Regions from separate parts of the Pseudomonas fluorescens group sp. PF-69 genome, predicted to be linked through region 3. Evidence: predicted binding sites of a transcription regulator. Region 3 holds the regulator's gene; each other region holds the start of a gene.
The links. The regulator sigma-54, encoded in region 3, starts transcription at its own class of promoters, with help from an activator protein. The targets are predictions, from matches to a motif close to ANTGGCATNNANNTTGCTNT.
Positions count from the first base shown of each region.

Region 1: the regulator sigma-54 is predicted to act here: its motif matches at 3,673-3,692, upstream of ACX3YF_RS27900 (DNA translocase FtsK).
Region 2: the regulator sigma-54 is predicted to act here: its motif matches at 1,621-1,640, upstream of ACX3YF_RS15180 (flagellar basal body rod protein FlgF).
Region 4: the regulator sigma-54 is predicted to act here: its motif matches at 5,602-5,621, upstream of ACX3YF_RS16300 (circularly permuted type 2 ATP-grasp protein).

Region 1 covers NZ_JBTMNC010000001.1:5,970,407-5,977,635, forward strand. The annotation lists gene ACX3YF_RS27890 (replication-associated recombination protein A) at 1-174, opposite strand, end outside; gene lolA (outer membrane lipoprotein chaperone LolA) at 326-946, opposite strand; gene ACX3YF_RS27900 (DNA translocase FtsK) at 1,013-3,424, opposite strand; gene trxB (thioredoxin-disulfide reductase) at 3,743-4,702, shown strand; gene aat (leucyl/phenylalanyl-tRNA--protein transferase) at 4,766-5,446, shown strand; gene ACX3YF_RS27915 (arginyltransferase) at 5,516-6,223, shown strand; gene infA (translation initiation factor IF-1) at 6,335-6,553, shown strand; gene ACX3YF_RS27925 (IS4 family transposase) at 6,787-7,229, shown strand, end outside.
Region 2 covers NZ_JBTMNC010000001.1:3,260,273-3,267,501, reverse strand. The annotation lists gene flgG (flagellar basal-body rod protein FlgG) at 1-780, opposite strand, end outside; gene ACX3YF_RS15180 (flagellar basal body rod protein FlgF) at 826-1,566, opposite strand; gene ACX3YF_RS15175 (sigma-54-dependent transcriptional regulator) at 1,795-3,354, opposite strand; gene phhA (phenylalanine 4-monooxygenase) at 3,739-4,530, shown strand; gene ACX3YF_RS15165 (4a-hydroxytetrahydrobiopterin dehydratase) at 4,634-4,990, shown strand; gene ACX3YF_RS15160 (amino acid aminotransferase) at 4,990-6,183, shown strand; gene ACX3YF_RS15155 (hypothetical protein) at 6,448-6,579, shown strand; gene ACX3YF_RS15150 (hypothetical protein) at 6,616-6,852, shown strand; gene ACX3YF_RS15145 (MFS transporter) at 6,956-7,229, shown strand, end outside.
Region 3 covers NZ_JBTMNC010000001.1:526,906-534,134, reverse strand. The annotation lists gene pmbA (metalloprotease PmbA) at 1-622, shown strand, start outside; gene ACX3YF_RS02515 (HPr family phosphocarrier protein) at 712-987, opposite strand; gene rapZ (RNase adapter RapZ) at 1,003-1,860, opposite strand; gene ptsN (PTS IIA-like nitrogen regulatory protein PtsN) at 1,863-2,327, opposite strand; gene hpf (ribosome hibernation-promoting factor, HPF/YfiA family) at 2,340-2,648, opposite strand; gene ACX3YF_RS02495 (RNA polymerase factor sigma-54) at 2,723-4,216, opposite strand; gene lptB (LPS export ABC transporter ATP-binding protein) at 4,401-5,126, opposite strand; gene lptA (lipopolysaccharide transport periplasmic protein LptA) at 5,126-5,674, opposite strand; gene lptC (LPS export ABC transporter periplasmic protein LptC) at 5,661-6,233, opposite strand; gene ACX3YF_RS02475 (KdsC family phosphatase) at 6,242-6,766, opposite strand; gene ACX3YF_RS02470 (KpsF/GutQ family sugar-phosphate isomerase) at 6,766-7,229, opposite strand, start outside.
Region 4 covers NZ_JBTMNC010000001.1:3,489,251-3,496,479, reverse strand. The annotation lists gene ACX3YF_RS16320 (acetyl-CoA C-acetyltransferase) at 1-915, opposite strand, end outside; gene ACX3YF_RS16315 (c-type cytochrome) at 1,511-2,332, shown strand; gene ACX3YF_RS16310 (transglutaminase family protein) at 2,391-3,200, opposite strand; gene ACX3YF_RS16305 (alpha-E domain-containing protein) at 3,197-4,147, opposite strand; gene ACX3YF_RS16300 (circularly permuted type 2 ATP-grasp protein) at 4,160-5,569, opposite strand; gene ACX3YF_RS16295 (ribonuclease E inhibitor RraB) at 5,897-6,238, opposite strand; gene ACX3YF_RS16290 (hypothetical protein) at 6,450-6,683, opposite strand; gene speE (polyamine aminopropyltransferase) at 6,846-7,229, opposite strand, start outside.

The DNA.
Region 1 (7,229 bases), 5.4 Mb from region 3:
CACGCCCGGCGGCCCCCAGAAGATCATCGAATGCAGGGCCCCCTGCTCCAGGGCTTCGCGCAATGGCTTGCCGCGAGCGAGCACGTGTTCCTGACCGACGTACTCGTCCAGACTAGTCGCACGCAAACGGGCGGCCAATGGCTGGGCAATCGGGGCACTGCGAAACAGGTCCATCACTAATTAAGAAACCTCATTGGGTCTGATGCCGATTCTGTAGGAGCGAGCTCGCTCGCGATGGACTCAAGGGCACCGCTGGGTGTCAGGCCGCCAGCGTTATCGTTAACGCCCATCGCGAGCAGGCTCGCTCCTGCAAGGGTGTTGTGTCTTATTCCTGGATCACGTCCGCACCCTTGGGGATGTCGAACTTGAATTTCGAGGCCGGGATCGGCTCGTTGGCCTTCACGCCGGTGAACAGGATATTGGTCCGCTGACCGACGCTGTCAATCAGTTGCATGTCATTGACCAGGCCATTGCGGAACGACAGACGCAGGCTGTCGAACAGGGTGTCCTTGGTTTTCGGCTTCAAGGTGAAGTCGATCACGCCGCCGGCTTCCTTGGCGCTGATGTCGAAGCTCTGGCTGATCTTGGACACGTCACCGGACAACAGCAGCGCTGGGGTCTGGGTCAGGCGCTGGTCGAGATTCTTGATGGTGGCCTGTTCCAGATCGGGGTCCCACAGGGTCACTTTCTTGCCGTCGGAGACCATGGTCTGCTCGGCTGGCGCATTGGTGTGCCAGTAGAACAATCCCGGGCGTTGCAGGGACATTTCACCGGCCGTTTCCTGCAATTGGGTGCCTGTGCCATCGAGGGTCAACTGGGAGAAACGTGCGGTCAGGGTCTGGGATTTTTCCAGCAGTTGGGTCAGACGCGCCACGTCCTTTTCATCGGCGTGGGCCGAGAGCGTGGTCAAGGCCAGTACCGGCAGCAGCATGCGGATAAGACGCATGGGAGTCCTCATAACATTCGTGGGAGTACGGACGGCGCCTCAAGACGCCGTCCTTCAAAAATCAGGTCAGTCGCGCACCGGGCCGGGGGCCAGGACTTCACGCGAGCCGTTGGTGTTCATGGACGTCACGACCCCGGCCATTTCCATGGCTTCGATCATGCGCGCAGCGCGGTTGTAGCCGATTTTCAGCTTGCGCTGAACCGCGGAAATGGACGCGCGACGGCTCTCCAGGACGAACTGCACCGCCTCGTCGTACAGCGCGTCAGCTTCGGGATCATCGCCGTCGCCACCACCGCTGCTGCCTTCAAAGCCGCTACCGGCCTCTTCGACACCGTTGAGAATGTCGTCGTTGTACTCCGGCGCACCGCGCAGTTTCCACGCTTCGACCACCCGGTGAACCTCGTCATCGGAAACGAACGCACCGTGGACACGAATCGGCAGACTGGTGCCCGGCGGCATGTACAGCATGTCACCGTGGCCCAGCAGTTGTTCGGCGCCGCCCTGGTCGATGATGGTCCGGGAGTCGATCTTGCTCGATACCTGGAACGCCATGCGGGTCGGGATGTTGGCCTTGATCAGGCCGGTGATCACGTCCACCGACGGACGCTGGGTCGCGAGGATCAAGTGAATACCGGCGGCACGCGCCTTCTGCGCGATACGGGCAATCAGTTCTTCAACCTTCTTGCCGACGATCATCATCATGTCGGCAAATTCGTCCACGACCACCACGATGGTCGGCAGCTTTTGCAGCAGCGGCGCTTCGTCGTGGATGCTTTCGCGCTTGTACAGCGGATCGCTCAACGGCTCGCCGGCGTCCTGGGCTTCCTTGACCTTGGCGTTGAAGCCCGACAGGTTTCGCACGCCCATTTTCGCCATCAGCTTGTAGCGTCGCTCCATCTCGGCGACGCTCCAGCGCAGGGCGTTGGCGGCGTCCTTCATGTCGGTGACCACCGGGCAAAGCAGGTGCGGAATGCCCTCGTAGATCGACAGTTCCAGCATTTTCGGGTCGATCATGATCAGCTTGGCGTCTTCCGGGCCGGACTTGAACAGGATCGACAGGATCATCGCGTTCACGCCCACCGACTTACCGGAACCGGTGGTACCGGCTACCAGCAGGTGAGGCATTTTCGCCAGGTCGGTGATCACCGGCTTGCCGCCGATGTCATGGCCCAGGGCCAGGGTGACCGGCGATTTGAAATTGTCGTACTCGGGGGTCGAGAGCACTTCGGAGAAACGCACGATCTGGCGGTCTTCGTTGGGAATCTCGATACCGACCGTGGTCTTGCCGGGAATCACTTCCACGACCCGCACACTGGTCACGGCCAGGGAGCGCGCCAGGTCTTTGGCCAGGTTGGCGATACGGCTGACCTTGACCCCGGCCGCCGGCTGGATTTCGTAACGCGTGATCACCGGACCCGGATGGATCGAGTCCACGGTAACTTCGACGCCGAATTCCTTGAGTTTGATTTCCAGCAGGTGACCGACCGCCGCCAGGGACTCCGGTGAGTAGTTGAGCTGTTTCTTTTCCGCAGGGTCGAGAATCGAGATCGGTGGCAAGGTGCCTTCCACGGCGCTGTCGACGAACAGCGGCGCCTGTTTCTCTTTCTGTACGCGCTTGCTTGGCTCGGGCGCCTTGACCGGGGCCGGTGCGATCACCGGCGGTACCTGCTTCTCGCGCTCGGACATGTGCTTGCTCAGCGCCTGCTCACGCTCGATCAGGCGTTCCTTGACCTTGGCCTGCTCACGTTTGTCGGTGACAGTCGGCGCGACCACGTCATGCACGCGATCATCGACTTCACGCAACTGCGCGACCAGTTGCTTGCGCTCGGTACGGGCCGCCCACCAGCGATTGGCCGCGCCCTGGAACAGTTCGAACAGGTCGAGGGTGATCTTGCCGGTGACGTCCATCACCTTGAACCAGGACAGGTCGGTGAACACCGTCAGGCCAAACAGGAACAGCGCAATGAACAGCAGCGTTCCGCCCTGGATGTTCAGGGCGTTCTTTGCCAGATCGCCGAGGCTTTCCCCCAGCGCGCCGCCAGCACCGGCCGGCAACCCGGTCGCGGCATGGAAATGGATGTGCGCCAACGCAGCGCCGGACAGCACCAGAAACACCAGGCCGATCAGCCGCCAGGAAAACAGCCAGCCGCTCCACTGCCATGGCTCGTGGCGTTGACGGAATATCTGGTAGGTCTTGATCGCCAGCAGCAGCGGGAAGACGTAGGCGAAATAACCGAGCACCATGAACAGGATATCGGCGCTGTAGGAGCCCGCCGGCCCGCCGAAGTTCTGTACGTCGTCGATCTTGCTGTTGTGACTCCACCCCGGATCGTCCTTGCCATAGGTCAACAAGGCCATCATCAGGAACAGGCACAAGGCACCAATGGCGATCAATGCACCTTCCTTGAGTCGGTAGTGCAAATGCTGACGCCAGAGCGGAACGACGGCTGGTTTAGGTGCTGCGGTGGATTTCTTCAAAACGCTTCTTTTCCTGCGCCTATGGCGCGTCCATCTGTTGAATGACTATAAAAACTGCCAAAAAAACTGCCCAATCCAGGCAGGTAAAAAGTTAACGGGCGTAACAAGTACTACTTTTAACATTGCGCCTCGGTTTTTATAAACACGAAACGCACTGCTTATTTTGTTACAAACACTGTGACAGCCACGCATTGTACGGGTTTGTTCGTCCGATGCCATGCTTGAAACCTTAGGTTTCAGCATAGTCAAAAGCACATTACGTGCGACTCAATTTGAGCACGCATTCTCTTTTGTGACAAAGGCTTATGAGGTGTTTTTATGAGCGAAGCGAAGCATCACCGCCTGATCATTCTGGGTTCCGGCCCCGCCGGTTACAGCGCAGCCGTGTATGCCGCCCGCGCCAACCTCAAACCCGTTGTCATTACCGGCATACAGGCAGGTGGCCAGCTCACCACCACCGTCGAAGTCGATAACTGGCCCGGCGATGTCGAAGGCCTCACCGGCCCTGCCCTGATGGAGCGCATGCAAAAACACGCCGAACGCTTTGACACAGAGATCGTCTACGACCACATCCACACGGCCAAGTTGCAACAGCGCCCGTTTGAACTCACGGGAGACAGCGGAACCTATACGTGCGATGCGCTGATTATTGCCACCGGGGCCTCCGCGCAATACCTGGGGCTGCCCTCGGAAGAGACGTTTGCCGGCAAAGGGGTTTCGGCTTGCGCGACTTGCGACGGCTTCTTCTATCGCAATCAGGTCGTCGCCGTGATCGGTGGCGGCAATACGGCGGTTGAAGAAGCGTTGTACCTGTCCAACATTGCCAGGGAAGTGCACCTGATTCACCGTCGGGACAAGTTGCGCTCGGAGAAGATTCTTCAGGACAAACTCTTCGAGAAAGCCGCCAATGGCAATATCCGCCTGCACTGGAACCAGCATCTGGATGAAGTGCTGGGCGATGCCAGTGGCGTCACCGGTGCGCGCCTGCGCGACAGCCTCACCGGAGCCACCCAGGAGCTGCCGCTCGCTGGCGTGTTCATTGCCATCGGCCACAAACCCAACACTGACCTTTTCACCGGCCAGTTGGAAATGCGTGACGGCTACCTGCTGGTCAAGGGAGGCAGCGAAGGCGATGCCACTGCGACGGCCATCGCCGGGGTATTTGCCGCTGGCGATGTGGCCGACCACGTCTATCGCCAGGCCGTCACTTCCGCCGGAGCAGGATGCATGGCGGCGCTGGACGCGGAAAAATACCTCGACGACATTCCCATCGCTTGACGGCACACTGGGTGGTGGGCCGACAATCGCCACTACCCTCCCCTCTCTGCAAGCCCGGACGCCATGCTGACTTGGTTACAACGCAATACCCTGACGTTCCCGCCGCTGGACAAAGCCATGCGCGACCCCAACGGTCTGCTGGCCGCCGGCGGCGATCTGTCCGCCGATCGGCTGATCCGGGCGTACCGGCACGGTTGCTTTCCCTGGTTCTCGGAAGGCCAGCCGATTCTCTGGTGGTCGCCGGACCCGCGCACCGTGCTATTTCCCGACGAACTGCACGTCTCGCGCAGCCTGAACAAATTGCTGCGCCAACAACGCTATCAGGTGACCTTCGACCAGGATTTTGCCGCCGTCATCCGTGCCTGCGCAGCGCCGCGCGACTACGCCGATGGCACCTGGATCACGCAAGCCATGCAGGACGCTTACCTGGAACTGCACAAGCGCGGTTATGCGCATTCGGTGGAGGTCTGGGATCAGGGTGAACTGGTTGGCGGGCTGTATGGCCTGGCAATGGGGCAATTGTTTTTCGGCGAGTCCATGTTCAGCCGCGCCGACAACGCCTCCAAGTATGGCTTTGCCACCTTGGTGCAACACCTGAAAGACTGGGGTTTCGTGCTGATCGATTGCCAGATGCCGACCGACCATCTGCATAGCCTCGGTGCGCGAGCGATTCCCCGCAGCGCGTTTGCCGGCTATCTGTCGCAGTACCTGGACCATCCCAGCCGTGCGACCTGGGTTTGCTGAGCGACTTTCGCGCGCGTGGCTTACACTTAGAGACGCCCCCTAATTAAAAGTTTATCCCGAGGGTTGATCATGACCGAGTTGGCGCGTTTGAAGTTCTATGCCACTCAGCCCCACTCTTGCAGTTATCTGCCAGAGGAGCAGGCTACAACCCTGTTCCTCGATCCTAGCCAGCCCATGGATGTGCATGTCTATGCGGACCTGTCGGAAATGGGTTTTCGTCGCAGTGGCGATCACCTCTATCGGCCGCATTGTCAAAACTGCAATGCGTGCGTGCCTGCACGCATCCCTGTAGGACAATTCACCCCCAACCGTCAGCAGAAGCGCATTTTCAAACGCAATGCCGACTTGCAAGTACGCCCGGCCAAGCCAGGTTTCAGTGAAGAGTATTTCGACCTTTACCAGCGCTACATCGAACAGCGTCATGCCGATGGCGACATGTATCCGCCGAGTCGCGATCAGTTTTCGACATTCCTGGTACGTGACCTGCCTTTCTCGCGCTTCTATGAATTTCGCCTCGACGGGCGGCTGCTGGCCATCGCTGTCACCGACCTTCTGCCGAACGGTCTGTCCGCGGTCTACACCTTCTATGAGCCTGCCGAAGACCGCCGAAGCCTGGGGCGTTTCGCGATCCTGTGGCAGATTGGCGAGGCCCGGCGCCTGGGGCTGGACGCGGTTTACCTGGGTTACTGGATCAAGAACTGCAAAAAAATGAGCTACAAGACGCAATATCGACCCATTGAACTGCTGATTAACCAGCGCTGGGTTGCCCTGAACTAGAGCACGGCCTAAACCCCTTGGCTTGAACCCCACTTTTCGGGCACAATGCACGCCGCTTTTGCCTGGCGCAGTTGCACCGGGCCATTCATTGGACACCGAGGGCTTTACTGCATGTCGAAAGAAGACAGCTTCGAAATGGAAGGCACTGTCGTCGACACCCTGCCCAACACCATGTTTCGTGTGGAGTTGGAAAATGGGCACGTCGTAACCGCGCATATTTCCGGCAAGATGCGCAAGAACTACATTCGTATTCTTACCGGTGACAAAGTGCGCGTCGAGCTGACGCCCTATGACTTGAGCAAAGGGCGCATCACTTACCGCGCTCGCTAAGGTAGGAGCTAGCTTGCTCGCGAAAAACCTGAGGGTACCGCGTCAAGCCAGACTCCCCGCATCATCGTTGACGACCATCGCGAGCAGGCTCGCTCCTGCAAAGACAGCGTCCGCTCGCTAATCAAGTCAACACAAAACGCCCGGCATTGCCGTAATGCTGTTCACTTAAGCATTTGAGTCAAAGCCGGGCTTCCTGGAAAATCCGATGCCAGACCTCTGGCATCGGATTTTTTATGTCTGTTCAACAGGACTTGCTCGACCTCGGCGACCTTTTCAACTTCTGTGACTTGAGCACTTTCACTCAAAATATTCCCATCGAGTGGGTCGCGTCTGCGCTGGATTTGTCCAGCCAGGCCACTATCCGGCGGCGTCGCTTGCCTGCCGACCAAGTGCTCTGGCTGGTGCTCGGAATGGCATTGTTTCGCGACGAACCTGTTCATGAAGTCGCCCGGCGTTTGAACATCTGCGCCCAAGGTCTGGCTTCTGACCATCTGTTGGCCCGTAGCGGTGTGACCGAGGCCCGCAAGCGGCTTGGGGCCGACCCGGTTGAGTGGTTGTTTCGCAAAACTGGCACTCAATGGGGCGCGCAGCGCTATCCCGATGATGCCTGGCAGGACTTGCAAGTATTTGCGGTCGATGGTGCGCTTCTGCGCACGCCGGATACACCTGAGTTGCG
Region 2 (7,229 bases), 2.7 Mb from region 3:
ATTCTGCGTTACGAACGAGAGCATCTGGTCGGCGGTGGAGATCACCTTGGAGTTCATCTCGTAGGCGCGCTGAGTGGTGATCATGTTGACCATCTCTTCAACGGTGCTGACGTTGGACGTTTCCAGGGTGTTCTGCAGCGTGGTGCCGAAACCGGCCAGGCCTGGCGTGCCGACTTGCGGCGCACCACTGGCGGCGGTTTCCAGGAACAGGTTGTTACCCACGGCCTGCAGGCCGGCCGGATTGATGAAGTCGGCGGTTTGCAGGTTGCCGATCACCTGGGCAGCCGGGTTGCCGGCAACGGTGATGGACACGGTGCCGTCGCGACCGACCGTGAAGGTCTGGGCATCGTTCGGAATGACGATGGCCGGCTCCAGGGCAAACCCGCTGGCGTTGACGATCTGGCCATTGGAGTCCAGGTGGAAGGTACCGTCACGGGTGTAGGACGTTGTGCCGTCAGGCTGCAGAATCTGGAAGAAACCACGACCATCGATGGCCATGTCCAGCGGCTGCTCGGTGGTTTGCAGGCTGCCGGCGGTGAAGTTCTTCTGGGTGCCGACAATGCGCACACCGGTACCCAGTTGCAGGCCCGACGGCAGTTCGCTGTCCTGGGTCGACTGGGCGCCTGGCTGACGCTTGATCTGATAGAGCAGATCCTGGAACTCGGCGCGGTCACGTTTGAAACCCGTGGTCGACACGTTGGCCAGGTTGTTGGAGATGGTGGTCAGGTTGGTGTCCTGGGCGGACAGACCGGTTTTGGCAACCCATAGAGCCGGAAGCATTCGATTCTCCTCGTGCGCCTGTTTTACGGCGCGACGTTCTGATAGTTAGCTGATCTGCAAGACCCGAGCCATGGCCTGGTCGTCGTCTTTGGCGGTGTTCATCATCTTGATGTGCAGCTCGAATTGCTTGGACAAGGCCAGCACCGAGGTCATCTCTTCCACGGCGTTGACGTTGCTCGACTCGAGGAACCCGGACACCAGCTTGACGTTGGCATCGGCTTGCGCCGGCTTGCCGTCCTTGGTTTGGATCGAACCGTCCAGGCCCTTGGTCATGTTCTTGATGTCGGGATTGACCAGTTTGATGCGGTCGACTTCGGCCATCACGCGCGGGCCCTCACCCATCGCACGAATGCTGATGGTGCCGTCTTCACCCACTTCGATCTGCTGCTCTGGCGGCACGGCAATCGGCCCGCCATTGCCGATCACCGGCATGCCGTTGCCGGCCCGCAATACGCCCAGGGCGTCAACCACCAGACTGCCGGTGCGCACATAGCTTTCACCGCCTTCCGGGGTCTGCACGGCCAGCCAGCCGCTGCCTTGCACGGCGACATCGAGGTCGCGACCGGTTTCTACCAGGGCCCCCGGGGAGAAGTCCGTGGCCGGGCGTTCGGACATCGAAAACGCACGCGCCGGAAAGCTGTCACCGAACACCGGCATCGAACGCGCCTGCTCCAGGTCTTTCTGGAAGCCGTTGGTGGAGATGTTCGCCAGGTTGTTGGCATGAGCCTTTTGCGCCAGGGCATTCTGGCTGGCGCCGGTCATTGCCACATAAAGGTACTTGTCCACAATCTTTCCTCTGCCTGCCGGACGTTTGCCGCCCACTGCTGTACTGATGAGCCACAAGCAATTTGCAGACCAACTTATTCCTGGCACGGCAAGACCCGGCAAACAAAGGGCTTGAGGGATTGAGCTGGCGCGGAGGGTTTGTATCAGAGACGAAAAACCGGCGGTGTTATGCCGGTGGGTGGCAATGGCCGGCCTGCAAGGACCACCACCAGCTCCCTCGCCACAGGATCAGGCGTTGTCTTTGCCAACCTGATAATCACGCAACTTATTGGCAATGGTGGTGTGGGAAACCCCCAACCGCTTGCCCAACTGCCGACTGCTCGGATGCTCGGAATACAGCCGCTCCAGCACTGCCTTTTCGAAACGCCCGACAATCTCATCCAGCCCACCTTCGAGGGAAAAATCGCCAAGGGGCTGACGCACACCGTAATCAGGCAAGCGAATATGCTCGACCTTGACCGTGCCGCCCTCACACAGCGACACCGCCTGAAACAGCACGTTTTCCAACTGCCGAACGTTGCCCGGCCAATGGTAATGACTGAGTCGCTCCATGGCCGCCGGCGCGAGCTTCGGCAACGGGCAACCGATCTGTCGACTGGCTTGATCGAGGAAGTGCTCCACCAGCGGCGCCAAACCGTCGAGGCATTCGCGCAGCGGCGGGATGTGCAGCGACAACACGTTCAAGCGGTGATAGAGGTCCTGGCGAAACTCTCCGCGGGCGCACAACTCCGACAAATCGACCTGGGTCGCACAAATCACTCGCACATCGAGATAAACCTCTTCATCACTGCCTACACGACGGAAGCAACCGTCCTGCAGGAATCGCAGCAATTTCACCTGCAAACGCGGGCTCATTTCCCCGACGCCATCGAGAAACAGCGTACCGCCCGCCGTCAGCTCCAGCAGGCCGAGCTTGCCTTCGGCGCGCGCGCCTTCGAAAGCGCCGGGGCCGTAGCCGAACAACTCAGTCTCGGCCATGGACTCCGGCAAACCGGCACAGTTGAGCGCCATCAACGGTGACTGACCGCGAGGACTGGCCAGATGACAGGCCCGTGCCAGCAATTCTTTACCGGTACCGGTTTCGCCCTCTATCAATAGCGGTGCGTCCAGTGGCGCCATGCGCCGCGCCTCACGCACCACCGCCGCCATCACTTTCGAGCTTTGAAAGATGCTGTCGAAGCCGCGCAGCTCCTGTTTGCGCACGTTATAAATACGCTCGCCCACCCGGTCGGCGCGATGCAGCGTCAATACCGCACCGGCCATGGCTTCGCTGTCGTCATGTTCCGACTGCAGCGGCGCAATGTCAGCCAGAAATACATCGCCCTTGACCTTGACCCGCAGGCCATTGATCCGCGATTTGTTGGCGCGCACCAGCTCCGGCAAGTCGAAATCTTCGGCGTAACGCGACAGCGGTATCCCCGGCACTTCATCGACACGTACGCCCAGCAACTGTGCTGCTGCGCGGTTGGCCGCGACAATGGAGCCGCCCATATCGATCGACAACACCGGAAACTCCAGGGCGCCGAGCAAGGCATTGAGCTCCATGTGCCGACGCTCGCTGGGCATCAGCCCTACGCGCTTGACGCCAAAAACCCCGGCGATGGCCTCGAATTTCGGACGCAAAGCCTGGAACTGAATGTTGATCAGGTTCGGGCAATGCAGGTAGATGGCGTTGCCATGCTCACCGCCCACTTCCCCCCGAGCGACGTTGATCCCATACCCCACCAGCAAGTTGAGAATGTCGCGCAGGATGCCAATGCGGTTCTGACAGTGGACTTTGATACGCATATAAAAGGCCTGAAAAAACGGTGAATGAACCTGTGGGAGCGAGCCCGTTCGCGATGGCGGTGGGTCATGCGAATTAATGTCGACTGACGTACCTCATCGCGAGCAGGCTCGCTCCCACAGGGGGCCCTGCAGTGCCTTCAGGCATATTTTTCTGCAGATATACTCAGATAGCCGTCAAGATTATGTGACACCCGGAGCGCTTTTCAAACTGACAAATCTCAATAGCTGCGCGACGCCGGCCAATACGTAACGAAAACTTTACGATATTTGCGGATTTTTCCTACATTCGCCGCTGAACGCCTACTGCACCGCTGCAATTCATGGGTTATTTCTAGGTCCATAGCTGAACATAACAAGAACGAAGCCCCCTCGCAGGAGAGCAGCATGAAGCAGACGCAATACGTGGCTCGCGAGCCCGATGCGCAAGGTTTTATCGACTACACCGCTGAAGAACACGCGGTGTGGAACACGCTGATCACTCGCCAGTTGAAAGTGATCGAAGGGCGTGCGTGCCAGGAATACCTGGACGGCATCGAAAAGCTCGACCTGCCCCACGACCGCATTCCGCAACTGGGCGAAATCAACAGGGTGCTCGGTGAAACCACCGGTTGGCAGGTCGCCCGGGTACCGGCGCTGATCCCCTTCCAGACCTTTTTTGAATTGCTCGCCAACAAGCAGTTTCCGGTCGCCACTTTTATTCGCACCCGCGAAGAGCTGGATTACCTGCAAGAGCCGGACATTTTCCACGAAATCTTCGGCCACTGTCCGTTGCTCACCAACCCCTGGTTCGCGGAATTTACCCACACCTACGGCAAACTCGGCCTGCAGGCCTCCAAGGAAGAGCGCGTGTACCTGGCGCGCCTGTACTGGATGACCATCGAGTTCGGCCTGCTGGAAACCCCGCAAGGCCGGCGCATCTACGGCGGCGGCATCCTGTCTTCGCCGAAAGAGACCGTGTACTGCCTGTCGGACGAACCTGAACATCAGGCGTTCGATCCGCTGGAGTGCATGCGCACGCCTTACCGCATCGACATCCTGCAGCCACTGTATTTCGTCTTGCCAGATCTCAAGCGCCTGTTCGACCTCGCCCACGAAGACATCATGGGCATGGTCAAGCAAGCGATGCAGATGGGCCTGCATGCACCGAAATTTCCGCCAAAACCAAAAGCCGCGTGATCCGCAGCTTTTAGAACCAAGTGAGCCTGTCCGGAACCGACGCTTTGCTTTAGCGTGGTGACATGACGGCCGAATTCCAAACATTCGATTTCAGGAACACATCATGTCCACATTGAACCAAGCCCACTGCGAAGCCTGCCGCGCCGATGCTCCGCAAGTCAGCGACGAAGAACTGCCGGTACTGATCAAGCAGATCCCGGACTGGAACATCGAAGTACGCGACAGCATCATGCAGCTGGAAAAAGTCTTCCTGTTCAAAAACTTCAAGCACGCCCTGGCGTTCACCAACGCCGTCGGTGAAATCTCCGAGGCTGAAGGTCATCACCCGGGCCTGCTGACCGAGTGGGGCAAAGTCACCGTGACCTGGTGGAGCCACTCGATCAAAGGCCTGCACCGCAATGACTTCATCATGGCCGCGCGTACGGACGAAGTGGCCAAGGACGCCGAGGGCCGCAAATAATGCATTTCGACGCCATCGGCCGGGTGCCCGGCGACCCGATCCTCGGCCTGATGGAGGCCTATGCGCAGGACCCCAACCCGCGCAAATTCGACCTCGGCGTGGGTGTCTACAAAGACGCCCAGGGCCTGACGTCGATCCCCCAGGCCGTGAAACTCGCCGAGGCGCGCCTGGTCGATCGCCAGACCACCAAGACCTACATCGGCGGTCATGGCGAACCGGCCTTCGGCAAGCTCATCAGTGAGCTGGTGCTTGGCGTCGATTCAAAACTGATCAGCGAACAACGCGCCGGCGCCACCCAGACACCGGGCGGTACCGGAGCGTTGCGCCTGAGCGCGGACTTCATCGCCCAGTGCCTGCCGGGCCGTGGCATCTGGTTGAGCAATCCGACCTGGCCGATCCACGAAACCATTTTCGCGGCGGCCCACGTCAAGGTCAGTCATTACCCCTACGTGGGCAGCGACAATCGTCTCGACGTCGATGCCATGCTTGCCGTGCTCAATGAAGCGCCAAAGGGCGATGTGGTGTTGTTGCACGCCTGCTGCCACAACCCGACCGGTTTCGACCTGTCCCACGACGACTGGCACCGCGTGCTGGACGTCGTGCGTCGGCGTGAACTGCTGCCGCTGATCGATTTCGCCTACCAGGGCTTCGGCGATGGCCTGGAACAGGACGCCTGGTCGACCCGCTTGTTCGCCGCCGAGTTGCCGGAAGTGCTGATCACCAGCTCCTGCTCGAAGAACTTCGGCCTGTATCGCGACCGCACCGGTGCCCTGATTGTCTGCGCGAAAACCGCCGACAAGCTGGTGGATATCCGCAGCCAACTGGCCAATATCGCCCGCAACCTGTGGTCGACGCCACCGGATCACGGTGCTGCCGTGGTGGCAACCATCCTTGGCGATCCGGAGTTGAAACGCCTGTGGGCCGACGAAGTGGAAACCATGCGCTTGCGCATCGCCCAGCTGCGCAGCGGCCTGGTGGAAGCCCTTGAACCCCACGGTTTACGCGAGCGTTTTGCGCACATTGGTGTGCAGCGCGGAATGTTTTCCTACACCGGTTTGACGCCGGAACAAGTGAAAAACCTGCGCGACAACCACAGCGTGTACATGGTCAGTTCCGGCCGGGCCAACGTGGCGGGGATTGATGCGACGCGTCTGGATCTGCTGGCACAGGCGATTGCTGACGTCTGCAAGTAAGCCCCAAACACTGCCCCCCGTAGGAGCGAGCCTGCTCGCGATGGAGTATCAGTTGACACCTCAATGACTGACACACCCTCGCGAGCAGGCTCGCTCCTGCAAGTATGCCTGCGACAAAACAATAGACCTGTCTAGACAATCCCATTCGTCGAAACAAATGGATATAAAAGTCTGTTTGTCATTTCCCCTGCTGTATCCTGCCCAGGCTTTTTTAAAAGCGCGGATCTACCAGATCTATCAACAGACTTAGCGAGGAGCGCGACTATGCACGAGATTCCTAATCTCCCCTTCCCAAGCCTGCACGAACCTGAGCAGACGACCACGCAACAAGCCGGCGCCCAGCAGCCCGAGCCGAAAGAAGCCACTGGCAGCCGCAAGGCTGACAGCGAAGACTGAAACACCCGCCGTACAGACCGTGTGGAAAGCGCTAACATGCGCTTTCCACACCGCCTGAACCGTGAGTCCCGCACCATGACCGACAACGTCACTCCTCCTTTTGATGAAGCACTGCAGGCCAGCGTTCTGATCGGTACCGCCGAGAAAATGATCGAGATCTGGAGTCGTCTGTCTGCTGAAAAACAAGCCGCATTGCTGGCCCGCTTCGGCAGCGAAGAAAATGCGCTGGCCGCCCTGGTCACCACGCAACTGTTGGCGCCCGCCAAGCCCTGATTGATCCCGCTCGGCAATTAGTTTTACTTTTTCTCAACCCACGACCGCCTGCGCCGTTATCATAAGCAGCCTATCTATCTGCTATCCCGTGGACCTTTGACCCATGTCTGAAAACCAGCGCCCCCTGGCGGTCACGCTGCAAGTTGTCTCCATCGTCCTGTTTACCTTTATCGGCTACCTGAACATCGGTATTCCCCTGGCCGTATTGCCCGGCTACGTCCACAGCGACCTCGGCTTCGGCGCGGTGATCGCCGGTTTGGTGATCAGCGTGCAATACCTTGCCACCCTGCTCAGCCGTCCGTACGCCGGGAAAATCATCGATAACAAGGGCAGCAAATTGGCCGTGATGTACGGCTTGGCCGGTTGCGGGCTGAGTG
Region 3 (7,229 bases):
GCCGGTGCTGTTTTCCGCGGAGTTGGCCGGTGGTTTGTTCGGTAGCTTCCTGTCGGCGATTTCCGGCGGCAGCCTGTACCGCAAGTCATCGTTCCTTGAAGGCACCCTGGGTCAGAAGCTGTTTCCTGAATGGCTGACCATCGATGAGCGTCCGCACTTGATGCGTGCCTTGGGCAGCGCGGCCTTCGATGGCGATGGTCTGGCGACTTACGCGAAGCCGTTCGTTGAAAAGGGCGAGCTGGTGTCTTACATCCTCGGTACTTACTCCGGTCGCAAGCTCGGCATGCCGAGCACCGCGAATGCCGGAGGCGTGCATAACCTGTTCGTCACCCATGGTGATGAAGATCAGGCGGCCTTGCTGCGTCGCATGGGGCGTGGCCTGCTGGTGACCGAATTGATGGGGCAAGGCCTGAACATGGTCACGGGCGACTACTCCCGTGGCGCGGCCGGTTACTGGGTCGAGAACGGTGAAATCCAGTTCGCGGTCCAGGAAGTGACCATTGCCGGCAACATGCGTGACATGTTCAAGCAGATCGTTGCCGTGGGTAACGACCTGGAGCTGCGCAGCAACATTCGTACGGGTTCTGTGCTGATCGAGCGAATGACAGTGGCGGGCAGCTAAACCCGCTCGTCACAAAAAAGGCGCGCCACCTGATTGGGTGGTGCGCCTTTTTTATTGGGCTACTGAGCGGGTTTGGTCTGGATTGGCGTTTACTCGCCTTCGTCGAAATAACGGTTGATCAAGTCTTTCAACGCATCCAGTGCACGTTGCGCGTCTTCGCCTTCGGTGCTGATGTAGATTTTGGTGCCCTTGCCAGCCGCGAGCATCATCATTGCCATGATGCTTTTGCCGTCGACCGTGGATTCCGGAGTGCGTCCGACTCTGATCGTGCAGTCCTTGAACTCACCGGCGACTCCGACGAATTTTGCAGAAGCACGGGCATGCAGGCCCAGCTTGTTGATGATTTCGATTTCCTGAGCAGGCATCGCGGTGTGAATCCTTTAGCTGAGGTCGCGGTGGCGAACCTGGACGTTCTTCAGGGATTGTTGCAGCGTCTTGCCTAAACGTTCGGTCAGGTAGACGGAGCGGTGATGCCCGCCCGTGCAGCCAATGGCAATGGTGACATAGGCGCGGTTGCTGGCGGCAAAGCGGGGCAACCATTTGAGCAGATAGGTGGAGATGTCCTGGAACATCTCTTCTACATCCGGCTGGGCTGCGAGGTACTCGGCAACGGGTTGATCAAGCCCGGACTGCGCTCGAAGCTCGGGTTTCCAGTAGGGATTGGGCAGGCAGCGCACGTCGAATACCAGGTCGGCATCCACTGGCATGCCACGCTTGAAACCAAAGGACTCCACTAGGAATGCCGTGCCGGGTTCCGGCTGGTTCAGCAAGCGCAGTTTGATCGTATCCCGTAGCTGATACAGGTTGAGGTTGGTGGTGTTGACTTTGAGATCGGCAAGGTCGGCGATGGGGCCGAGCAGGCTGGTTTCATCGTTGATCGCTTCAGCCAGCGAACGATTGGCACTGCTCAGCGGGTGACGACGACGGGTTTCCGAAAAACGCTTGAGCAAGGTTTCTTCGTCGGCATCCAGGTACAGAACATCGCACTGGATATGCCGGCTGCGGACTTCTTCGAGCAATTCGGGGAATCGCGACAAGTGACTTGGCAGGTTGCGTGCATCAATGGACACGGCCACCAGCGGCTGTGCCAGTTCGGTGTGGATCAATGCGCGTTCGGCGAGTTCCGGCAGCAACCCGGCGGGAAGGTTGTCGATGCAGTAGTAGCCACTGTCCTCGAGTACATCAAGGGCGGTGCTTTTACCTGAGCCGGAGCGGCCACTGACGATGATCAAGCGCATGGTTACTGACCGTTTTGCTCGTCCAGGACAACCTGATACAAGGCTTCATTGCTCGGGGCGCTGCGCAGTTTTTCGCGCACTTCCTTGCGGTCGAGCATGCTGGCAATTTGGCGCAAAAGCTCCAGGTGCGCATCGGTAGCGGCTTGCGGGACCAGTAGAACGAACAACAGGTCAACCGGTGCGCCGTCGATGGCGTCGAAATCTATGGGGGCATCGAGGTGCATCAGGGCACTGATGGGTGAAGAGCAGCCCTTCAGGCGACAGTGGGGAATGGCGATGCCGTTACCAAAACCCGTCGAGCCGAGTTTTTCACGGGCAATCAACGCCTCGAAGACATCTTGCATCTCCAGATCCGGCACTTCCCGGGCGATCAGGTTGGCAATTTGTTCGAGGGCTTTCTTTTTACTGCCGCCCGGCACGTTCACAAGGGAACGGCCGGGGGTCAGGATGCTTTCAAGTCGGATCATGGGTTGGGGGTGTTAACGACCGGTAGCGCCCTGTAGGAGGCTCTGGGTCTTTTCCTTATGCTTTTTGAGTTGTTTATCCAGCTTGTCGGTCAGTGCGTCGATCGCCGCGTACATATCGGTATGTTCCGCGTTCGCGACCACTTCATTGCCGGGAATATGCAGCGTGGCTTCGATTTTCTGCTTCAACTTTTCGACGGTCATCGTGACCTGTACGTTGGTGATCTTGTCGAAGTGCCTCTCTAACCGTTCGAGTTTTTCGCCGATGTAGGTGCGAAGAGGTTCGGTCACTTCCAGTTGGTGTCCACTGATGTTGACTTGCATACAGCTTCTCCTTCGTTGCCAGTGCATAAAGCGGTAGATCAAATGATCTACCACTGGAACGCTGTGGCGTGGCTCTACATCAACCGCTTGCGTTCGCTCGAAGGCGCGATCCCCAGGGATTCGCGGTACTTGGCGACGGTGCGGCGAGCCACCTGAATGCCTTGTGCCTCCAGTAAACCAGCGATCTTGCTGTCACTCAACGGCTTTTTCTGATTTTCCGCGGCAACCAGTTTTTTGATGATCGCGCGGATCGCCGTGGACGAGCATTCGCCGCCTTCGGAGGTGCTGACATGGCTGGAAAAAAAGTACTTCAGTTCATATATGCCCCGAGGGGTATGCATGAATTTCTGTGTGGTCACCCGTGAAATTGTCGACTCGTGCATGCCAACCGCCTCGGCGATGTCATGCAGGACCAGCGGTTTCATGGCTTCGTCGCCGTATTCCAGGAAGCCGCGCTGATGCTCGACGATCTGGGTGGCAACTTTCATCAGGGTTTCATTGCGGCTTTGCAGGCTCTTGATGAACCAGCGGGCTTCCTGCAACTGATTGCGCATGAACGTGTTGTCGGCGCTGGTGTCGGCGCGACGCACGAAGCCGGCGTACTGGGCGTTGACCCGAAGACGCGGAACCGATTCCTGGTTGAGTTCCACCAGCCAGCGCTCGTTGTCCTTGCGCACGATCACGTCGGGAACCACGTATTCGGCTTCAGTGGATTCGATTTGCGAGCCCGGGCGCGGATTGAGGCTCTGAACCAGTTCGATCACCTGGCGCAGCTCATCTTCCTTGAGCTTCATGCGGCGCATCAGCTGGCTGTAATCGCGGCTGCCGAGCAAGTCGATGTAGTCGGTGACCAGGCGCTTTGCTTCGGCGAGCCAAGGAGTTTTAGCTGGCAACTGGCGTAATTGCAGCAGCAGGCATTCGCCCAGGTTGCGGGCGCCGATCCCGGCGGGTTCGAATTGCTGGATACGGTGCAGGACGGCTTCGATTTCGTCCAGCTCGATGTCCAGCTCCGGGTCGAAGGCTTCGAGGATCTCCTCGAGCGTCTCGTCCAGGTAGCCCTGATTGTTGATGCAATCGATCAGGGTCACGGCGATCAGGCGATCGGTGTCGGACATGGGCGCCAGGTTCAATTGCCACAGCAAATGGCTTTGCAGGCTTTCACCGGCCGATGTGCGGGTGGTGAAATCCCACTCGTCGTCATCGTTGCTCGGCAGACTGCTGGCGCTGGTCTGGTAAACGTCTTCCCAGGCGGTATCGACGGGCAGTTCGTTGGGGATACGCTCGTTCCAGTCGCCTTCCTCGAGGTTATCAACCGTCGGTGCGCTTTCCTGGTAGGAGGGTTCCTGAATGTCGGGGTTGGGTTTCTGTTCGACGTTGTCGGCCAAGGGGTCGCTGTTATCGAAGTCGTCGCCTTCTTCCTGGCGTTCGAGCATCGGATTGGACTCCAGGGCCTCCTGGATTTCCTGTTGCAGGTCCAGGGTCGACAATTGGAGCAGGCGGATGGCCTGTTGCAGCTGCGGTGTCATCGTCAGCTGCTGGCCCATTCTCAAGACTAGCGATGGTTTCATGGCAGGGGCTAAACACCTTATTCGCCGGCGCACATGCGCCATCCACTACAGGGCGCCGGAGCGCCAAACATAAGCAAATTATATGCCTGAAACTGAAGTGTTTGCCTAGAGCGCTGTAACAATAAAAAAGTGTTGATTTTTTATCGAGACAAGCGCTCGGTCGACTAGCCAGACACCTCGGTGCTTACAGGCGGAACTCATGGCCCAAATACACTTCCTTGACCAGATCGTTGGCCAGGATGGTTTCAGCGTCGCCTTCGGCGATCAATTGGCCATCGTTGACGATGTAGGCGGTTTCACAGATGTCGAGGGTTTCACGGACGTTGTGGTCGGTGATCAGCACGCCAATGCCTTTGGCCTTGAGGTGATGAATGATCTGTTTGATGTCGCCGACCGAAATCGGGTCCACGCCGGCGAAGGGCTCGTCGAGGAGGATGAATTTCGGGTTGGTGGCCAATGCCCGGGCGATTTCCACGCGGCGGCGTTCACCACCGGACAGGCTCATGCCGAGGTTGTCGCGGATGTGGCTGATGTGGAATTCCTGCAGCAGGCTTTCCAGCTCCTTGCGGCGACCGGCTTTGTCGAGTTCCTTGCGGGTCTCGAGGATCGCCATGATGTTGTCGGCGACCGAGAGTTTGCGGAAGATCGACGCTTCTTGCGGCAGATAGCCGATACCGGCCTTGGCGCGGCCGTGCATTGGCTGGTGGCTGACGTCCAGGTCGTCGATCAGTATGCGGCCCTGATCGGCCTGCACCAGGCCCACGATCATGTAGAAGCAGGTGGTCTTGCCGGCACCGTTAGGGCCTAGCAGGCCAACGATCTGACCGCTGTCGATGGACAGGCTGACATCACGGACGACCTGGCGGCTCTTGTAGCTCTTGGCCAGATGCTGAGCTTTCAGAGTTGCCATTACTGGGCCTTTTGCTCGTCGGTTTTCTTCTTCGGCTGGATCACCATGTCGATGCGCGGACGCGCTTCGGTGACCTTGTTGCCTGTTGCACGGCCAGCGCTCGCAAGCTTCTTGACGGTGTCGTAGACGATTTTCTCGCCCTGGGTGGTGTTGTTGTCCTTGTCGACGACTTTGGCGCGATCGATCAGTACGACGCGGTTTTGCGCGGCGTGGTACTGGATGGTCACTCCCCAGCCCTGGACGGGCTTGGTGTCGCCCTGGGCTTGCAGTTGTTCGAAGTAGGCGAGATTGCCCACAGAGGTCACCACATCGATATCGCCGGTCGGCGTGCGAGTGATGGTCACGGTGTTGCCGGTGACTTTCATCGAGCCCTGGGTAATGATCACGTCACCTTTGTAAGTGGCAATGCCATTCTTGTCGTCCAGTTGGGCGTCATCGGCTTGAATGCGGATAGGCTGCTCTTGATCGTTCGGCAGAGCCCAGGCGCTCAGGCTTCCCAGTGCTGCGACCAGACTGAGCAAAATAGGGAGGGTTTTAACGAGCCTCATACTGTCCTCTTACGTTCGAAAGCAGGTGTATCCTGCTTTCTTTCAAATACGCTTTCATTCCGGTACCGGTCGATACGCCGCCAGCGCCGTCGATTCTAACGGGTTGCTCGGTCTGCGCATATTGCTGCTGCGGGAACACTGTCATTCGAGTGGTGGTGATCAGGGTTCTGCGGTTTTTTTCGTCAAAGCGCGTGATGCGTACCGAATCGATCAATTCAACCTGCGTGCCGTCCGGGTTGACCTCACCCTTTTCGCTCTGGACGTGCCACGGGAACTCGGTGCCGCGGAACATGTTCAGGTCAGGGTTGGTCAGCAGCGTGACTTCGCTTGCTTTCAGGTGCTCGACCTTGTCGGAAGTCATTTCGTATTGAAGCCTGCCATCGGGCAGGAACTGCACGCTGTGGGCGTTGGTGGCGTAATAATCGATTTCGCTTTCGTCGACATGCGCGATCGGCTTGTCGAGGAAGCGTTCCGGGCTGATGTTCCAGTAGCCGACCGCGGCGAAAATCGCCGCAATGCAACCGAACACCAGAATGTTGCGAATTTTTTTGTTCAGCATGGTTTGGCTCACAGGTACGCGGCGTTGGCCGCATCGAGACGGCCCTGGGCGCGCAGGATCAATTCGCAGAATTCGCGGGCGGCACCCTCGCCACCGCGGGCCTGGGTTACTCCGTGAGCGTGTTCACGCACAAAGCTTGCGGCATTGGCCACCGCCATGCCCAGGCCGACGCGGCGAATCACCGGCAGGTCCGGCAAGTCGTCGCCTAGATAAGCGACCTGCTCATAGCTTAGGTTGAGTTGGCCGAGAAGCTCGTCGAGCACCACCAGTTTGTCTTCGCGCCCCTGGTACAGATGCGGGATGCCGAGGTTTTTCGCCCGTCGTTCAACCACCGGGGTTTTGCGGCCGCTGATGATCGCGGTCTGGACGCCGGCCGCCATCAGCATCTTGATGCCCTGGCCGTCGAGGGTATTGAAGGTCTTGAATTCGCTGCCGTCTTCGAGAAAGTACAGGCGCCCGTCGGTCAGGACGCCATCGACATCGAATACTGCCAGTTTGATCTGTTGGCCGCGTTGCAGCAGGTCCGCGCTCATTACATTACTCCTGCACGCAGCAAGTCGTGCATGTTCAAGGCGCCGACCGGGCGGTCTTCGCTGTCGACCACGACCAATGCGTTGATTTTATGATCTTCCATGATTTTCAGGGCCTCGGCGGCGAGCATCTCGGCGCGGGCGGTCTTGCCGTGCACGGTCATGACCTGATCTATCGTGGCGCTATGGATGTCGACGCTGCGGTCCAGGGTGCGGCGCAAGTCGCCGTCGGTGAAGATCCCGGCCAGCTTGCCGTCGGCCTCCAGGATGACTGTCATGCCAAGGCCCTTGCGGGTCATTTCCATCAGCGCATCCTTGAGCAAGGTGCCGCGCTGAACCTGTGGCAACTCTTGCCCGGCGTGCATGACATTTTCCACCTTCAGCAGCAGGCGTCGGCCCAATGCTCCACCGGGATGGGAGAAGGCGAAGTCTTCAGCGGTAAAGCCGCGCGCTTCCAGCAGTGCGA
Region 4 (7,229 bases), 3.0 Mb from region 3:
GGTGGCAGGCGCCGGGCCGGTGAGCATGATGGTCGGGTCGGTGCTGGTGACCGCCGTGGCGACGATTCGCGCCCGTGGCTGCAAGCCCAGCGCCCGGCCCTTGGCCTCCGAGCCGATCAGCATCAACGCCGCGCCATCGACGATCCCGGAACTGTTGCCGGGGGTGTGCACGTGATTGATCCGCTCCACATGGCTGTAGACCCGCAGCGCGGTGGCGTCGAAACCCATCTGCCCCATCATCTCGAAACTTGGCTTGAGCTTGCCCAGGCCTTCCAGGGTCGAGTCGGCGCGAATGAACTCATCGTGATCGAGCAGGATGATGCCGTTCTGGTCCTGCACCGGCACCAGCGATTTGTTGAACGAACCATCGGCCCTCGCCCGTGCGGCTTTTTGCTGGGAATGCAGTGCATAGGCATCGACGTCCTGACGGCTGAAGCCTTCCAGTGTCGCGATCAGATCGGCGCCCACGCCTTGCGGGGTGAAGTGGCTGTGCAGATTGGTCTGCGGGTCCAGCGCCCACGCTCCACCGTCGCTGCCCATGGGCACGCGTGACATGGACTCGACGCCACCGACCACCACCAGGTCTTCGAAACCGGAACGTATTTTCATGGCCCCGAGGTTCACCGCCTCCAGCCCGGATGCACAGAAACGGTTGATCTGCACCCCGGCCACGCTGACGTCCCAATCAGCCACCTGAGCGGCGGTCTTGGCGATATCGGCGCCTTGATCGCCGACGGGTGTCACGCAGCCCAGTACCACGTCATCGACCTGACTGGTATCGAGGGCGGTCCGCTGTTGCAGCGCCGTGAACAACCCGGCCACCAGGTTCACCGGTTTGACACTGTGCAAGGCGCCATCGGCCTTGCCTTTGCCACGGGGCGTGCGTATCGCGTCGAAAATCAATGCTTGGGTCATGACGTCCTCGAACCGGGTGGTGATCTTTGAAGAGGCTTCCACCTTATTCCGAGCCACCGGGGATTCAATGACCGCAGCGCTCACCGGCGTTGACGGACGCGCTCAGACGGACGGTAGTCCGCTACAGAATCCGCGGCGTGCGGACACGCAGGTGTCTAGCAAAAGGCCGCCCAAGAAGCTGGCAATAGGCCTCATGCTTTTTTAATCGTATTTAGTGAGATCTCCATACGAAATGGATCTAAGTCAAGCGTGACGCGGGCTCTAAGGTGAGGTTATACGAAGTTGTCGTCGGGTTTTGCCGAGGCGCTCGTACTACAGGAAGTGAATTGCCCTGCCGTCATGGAGATATGCAGGCAGGCATCAGGAAATAACAAAAAAGGCGGTCAAGCCATGTTCAAACAATCGAAAGTTCGTCAAGCCGGGCTCATTCTCTTCGCGACCACACTTTTGTTGATTTTGCCGAACCTGACCAAGGTGATCGGCTAGTCATTCATAAAAATACGGTACCCGTGTTTTAGATCGCCACATTAAAAATGTGACTGGCTCGCTACCCGGGCCAGCGTGGCTGTGCCAACCTTTGCAGCACTTGCACGACATGGACGGCGATCCTTTGAAAGCGCTCACTTTATTCGGGGCCTTGCTGCTCAGCACGCCTCTGTATGCCGCACAGCTGAACCTGCAGCTGGGCGCGAACAACCGCACCTGGCAGACCGAGGAGTTGCTCAATCATCCTCAGGCCCAGACCATCACCGTTACCAATGACGTTTCCTACAAGCGTGATATGAGCTATCGCGCCGTGCCTCTGTCAGTGCTGTTGACCGGCATCAAACCGGACGACCACCTGCAAGCCGTGGCCCTGGACGGTTTTGCCGCCGAGATGGCCGCTACGCCGCTGCTCAATACCCAAGGCGCGCGTGCCTGGCTGGCGATCGAGGATCCGGCCAGACCCTGGCCGCCACTGTCCGAAGGCAAGCCCGGCGCCGGGCCGTTCTATCTGGTCTGGACCAACCCGCAGGCAGGCAATATCAGCCCGGAGCAATGGCCATTCGAGGTTGCCAGCATCAAGCGCATGGCACCGGTGGCCGAACGCTTCCCTGCCCTGCTGCCCGATCCTGCGTTAAAGGCGGACGATCCGGTCAACAAGGGCTTTGCGCTGTTTCAGAAAAACTGCCTGGCCTGTCACCGCCTCAATGGTGCCGGGGATGCGCAATTCGGGCCGGATCTGAATATTCCCTACAACCCGACCGAGTACTTCGGCACGGACTTCCTCAAGCGCTATATCCGTGATCCGCAGAGTTTGCGGCAGTGGCCGCAAGCGAAGATGCCCGGATTTTCGACCGAGGTGTTGCCGGATGAGGATCTGGGAATGCTGGTGGGGTATTTGAAGCATATGGCGGGGCGCAAGGTGAAGCCCTGACATGAACATTCCTGTGGGAGCGAGCTTGCTCGCTCCCACAGGGGTCTGGCTGCCCCGATTACTGCTGCTGGACGGAGATCACCGGTGCCGGCGTCGGTGAAACAAGCACCTTGGCATGCATCTGTTCACACCCGCCGCCGCGACGCATCCCGCGCACCGGGCACGCATCCAGGTAATCCAGGCCCACCGCCAGTTTCAAGTGGCGCTCAGGCCGGGCCAGTTCATTGGTCACGTCGAAACTGTACCAGGCGTCATCCAGCCAGGCTTCGGCCCAGGCATGGCTGGCCAGGTGTTCGCTGTTTTCGCTGTACAGATAGCCCGAGACATACCGCGCCGGAATCCCCAGGCTGCGGGCGCAGGCGAGAAACGCGTGGGTGTGGTCCTGGCACACGCCCGAACGACCGGCGAAGGCCTGGGCCGCGCTGGTGTCCACTTCGGTGGCGCCGGGCGTGTAGGTCATGTGCTGGTTCAGGCCGTGCATCAAGTCGATCAGCGCCGTGCGATCCCGGCGTTGCTTGCATTCCTTTTCGGCAAACGCGCGCAGGGCTGCGTCGGCTTCGGTCAGGCGGGTGAAGCGCAGGAACGGCAGCGCCGACTGGCTCTCGTGCTCGGCTTCGCGCAATTCGTCGATGTCGACCTGTCCACGGGCGCCGATGATGATCGCTTCGTGCGGTTCGTCCATGGTCAGCACGTGCAGGATGTTGCCGAACGGATCGAGTTGCGCGCGCACCGGCCGCGGCAGGTCGAGCTGCCAACTGAGCACGTGCTGGCGCTCGCTGTCATGGGGGGTCAGTCGCAGGTACTGGATGCTCGCCCGCACCTGATCTTCGTAGTGATAGGTGGTCTCGTGGCTAATCGAAAGTCTCATGCAGCCTCCAGATAAGAACTGTGAATCGCGTTACCCAACTGGCGCACCAGCGGGATGAACTCGGTGAGCCAGGCGTGCAGGCCTTCGTCGAGGATTTCGTTGATGCCGGTGTAGCGCAGTCGCGCGTCCATTTCCGCCGCCAGGCGTTGGGCGGGACGGCCGTTGGCTCCCGGCAACTGGGCAAGGATTTGGTCGATTTCTTCGGTGCACGCCCGCAGGGAGCGCGGCACATCCGCCCGCAGCAACAGCAACTCGGCCACATGCCGGGCGCCAGGTGCGTCGCGATAAATTTCGGTGTAGGCCTCGAAGGACGACAAGGCCCGCAGCAAGGCACTCCACTGGTAGTACGCGTGGGCCGTGCCATCGCTGACCGCTTCAGCCTGATCACCCGCCATTTCGTAGCGGGCATCGAGCAGGCGCAACGTGTTGTCGGCGCGCTCGATGAAGGTCCCCAGGCGAATGAAGCGGAACGCATCGTTACGCATGATGGTGCCGTAGGACGCGCCCCGGAACAGGTGGGAACGTTCCTTGATCCACTCGCAGAAACGGCTCATGCCGTAGCGACTGAGGCCCTGCTCGGCAATGCCGCGAATTTCCAGCCAGGTCGCGTTGATGTTCTCCCACATGTCAGCGGTGATTCGGCCACGCACCGCGTGGGCACTGGCCCGCGCGGCACCGAGACAGCTGTAGATGCTGGCCGGATTGGCCGCATCCAGGGCGAAAAAATGCAGCAAGCGTTCGGCATGCAACTCGCCGTGGCGTTCGAGGTAATCGTCCAGGGTGCCGGTGATCAGCAGCGGCATGGCCAGTTCGTGCAGGCCGTCACCGCGTCCATCCTGCGGCATCAGCGACAGCGAATAACTGATGTCGAGCATCCGTGCGAGGTTTTCCGCCCGCTCCAGGTAACGCGACATCCAATACAGATCCGAGGCAGTTCTACTTAACATGACAGGCTTCCTTCAATCCTCGACCACCCAGGTGTCCTTGGTTCCGCCGCCCTGGGAGGAGTTCACCACCAGGGAGCCTTCGCGCAGGGCGACACGGGTCAAACCACCGGGCACGACCCGGGTTTCGCGACCAGACAATACAAACGGACGCAGGTCGATGTGGCGTGGCGCGATGCCGCTTTCGACAAAGGTCGGGCAGGTCGACAACGACAGTGTCGGTTGCGCGATGTAGGCATGGGGCTTGGCAATGATCCGTGCGCGGAAGGCTTCGATTTCCGCCGCCGTCGCCGCCGGCCCCACCAGCATTCCGTAACCGCCGGAGCCCTGGGTTTCCTTGACCACCAGTTCCGGCAGATGGGCCAGGACGTGGGAAAGTTCCGAGGGATTACGACACTGCCACGTCGGTACGTTCTTCAGGATCGGCTCTTCATCCAGGTAGAAACGGATCATGTCGGTCACGAACGGGTACACCGACTTGTCGTCCGCCACCCCGGTGCCGATGGCATTGGCCAACACGACATTGCCGGATCGGTAAGACGACAGCAGCCCTGGCACGCCGAGCATCGAGTCCGGGTTGAACGCCAGCGGGTCGAGGAAGGCGTCGTCGAGGCGGCGGTAGATCACATCGACGGCTTTTGGCCCGTCGGTGGTGCGCATGAACACCTTGTCGTCACGCACGAACAGGTCCGCGCCTTCCACCAGCTCCACACCCATTTCCCGCGCCAGGAACGCATGCTCGAAAAATGCACTGTTGAAACGCCCCGGCGTCAACACCACGACGCTCGGGTTGTCGATCGGGCTGGAGCTTTTCAGGGTATCGAGCAACAGGTTCGGGTAGTGGTCGATGGGGGCGATGCGTTGCGCCGCGAACAACTCGGGGAACAGCCGCATCATCATCTTGCGGTCTTCGAGCATGTAGCTGACACCGCTCGGCGTACGCAGGTTGTCTTCGAGCACGTAGTACGTGCCGTCGCCGTCGCGCACCAGATCGACACCGGAGATGTGCGAATAGATATCGCGGTGCAGATCCAGCCCCTGCATTGCCAACTGGTATTGCTCGTTGGCCAGCACCTGCTCGGCCGGAATGATGCCGGCCTTGATGATGCGTTGCTCGTGATAGAGGTCGGCGAGGAACATGTTCAACGCCTTGACCCGCTGGATGCAGCCGCGCTCGACAATGCGCCATTCACTGGCGGGAATGCTGCGCGGAATGGTGTCGAAGGGAATCAGGCGCTCTGTCCCCTGCTCATCACCGTAGAGCGTGAAAGTAATCCCGGCGCGATGAAACAACAGATCGGCCTCGCGTCGCCGTTGTGCCAAAAGCTCGTCAGGCGTTTCGGACAGCCAACGGGCAAACTCCCGATAATGCGGGCGGACCTGACCGCCGGCATCGTACATCTCATCAAAATAGGTGCGGATCATGCCGTACTCCTTGTCACCCGGACATACAGACCTTCGCAAGGCCCGTGCCATCGGCAGAAACGCTTTAATATCAATCGGTTGGATAATCGATACGCAGACACCGCACCAATCCTGTGCGGTAAATGCCCCAACCTGATCGCCCCCGCTTCATTGCAAGGCGTTGTGGTCGCCTGTCACCAGCATAGTCTGTGGGAGGCGGCTTGCCGGCGAAGGGGGTCATTCAGTCATGGAGGGCTCTTCGAGGTCGTGTTCGGTTTGCCGGCGACAAAAACGAAAACGGCCAACCCAAAGGTCAGCCGTTACTGATGCTTGCTACTGTTCATAAGTTTATGCGAGTCGCCCTCGTACCTCCTGTTTGACACCCCAGCCTTCAATGATGCCGCCCAATGGCTCGACCACGGCTTCGAAACCCAGTTCGAAGTCGCCGATGTCATCGTAAGTGGCGTACATGACTTTGCTCAGTTCAAGGGCCCATGCGCCGTCATCGCGCACACTGATTTGCGCATTCAGGGATTCACCACGGTAATGACCTGCCGCCCTGCGTGCCCGCTCCTCGTCCGGGAAAATGGCGTAGAACTCGATGGGATGGAACCGTGAAAAGTCGAAACCGCCCTCTTTCATGCGGCGCAGAACGCTGCTGCTGATATCTTCTTGATAGGCTGTGCTCATGAAACGTCCTCCTCAAACTGATGGATAGACTTTCCGTACTCCCAGCGCCCGCCACCGAACGGTGCGAACGACGGCATCCGATGTGCCGACGGGAAACAAGCATGTAGCTGACAAGACCAGACCTTAGCGATCCATTCGCTGATCTCGCCTGCAGATTAGCCCCAAGATAGAGCCGCTGCCAAGGCCTGGTTGAGAATGTGACAGGAGATGTTCAGATTGGCGTGATGCCGAGGATTTGAATGCTGTTCTGGGCCTTGAGACTTTTGACAGTCGCATCGGCCGTTCGCCCTTCCAGATCGTTCAGATCCAGTTCGGCGGCAACGGGAAGCAACCGGGCCTTGATGAGTTTGGCGGCGTGTTCGTTATCCGGGCACTCGTCGCACTCAAAGACTTCGTCGACCGTTTCACCGTGATCATCCACGAAAGTGATTTTCCACTTTTGCATCAGTGCCTCCTCGATAAAACCCATTGATGGGCTTACTTCTATCTCGACCTGATTAGCTGGCTAATCGTTCCGCTGATTTTCCTCTGGCACCTCATGAAAAAAGGGCCGTCAGCGGCGTGGTAGAACACCACCGCGGACAGCCCTTTTTTGATTGACGCGCTATCAGTCGTTGCTTGGCTTGTTCACAGCCTGCAAAACGTACTGCGGCAAGGCAAAGGCACCGATGTGGATCTCCGGATTGTAGTAGCGGGTGATGATGCCGCTGCCGGCGAACCGTTGTTGCAGGGTTTCGCGGGACAATTTGCGATAAGCGGTATTGGTCGCGCCCCAGGCGAAGGTCATCGCGCCGCCGATATAAGTCGGCACGGCGGCCTGATAGAAGTGCCAGTCAGGGAACAGGCTGCGCAGACGACCGGCGGTGGTTTTGACTTCTTCGATCTGCATGAACGGCGTGCCGTTCTGCGTGACCAGGATGCCGCCTTCGTTCAGGCAGCGGTGGCAGGCCTGATAGAAGTTCTCCGAGAACAGCACTTCGCCTGGCCCGAT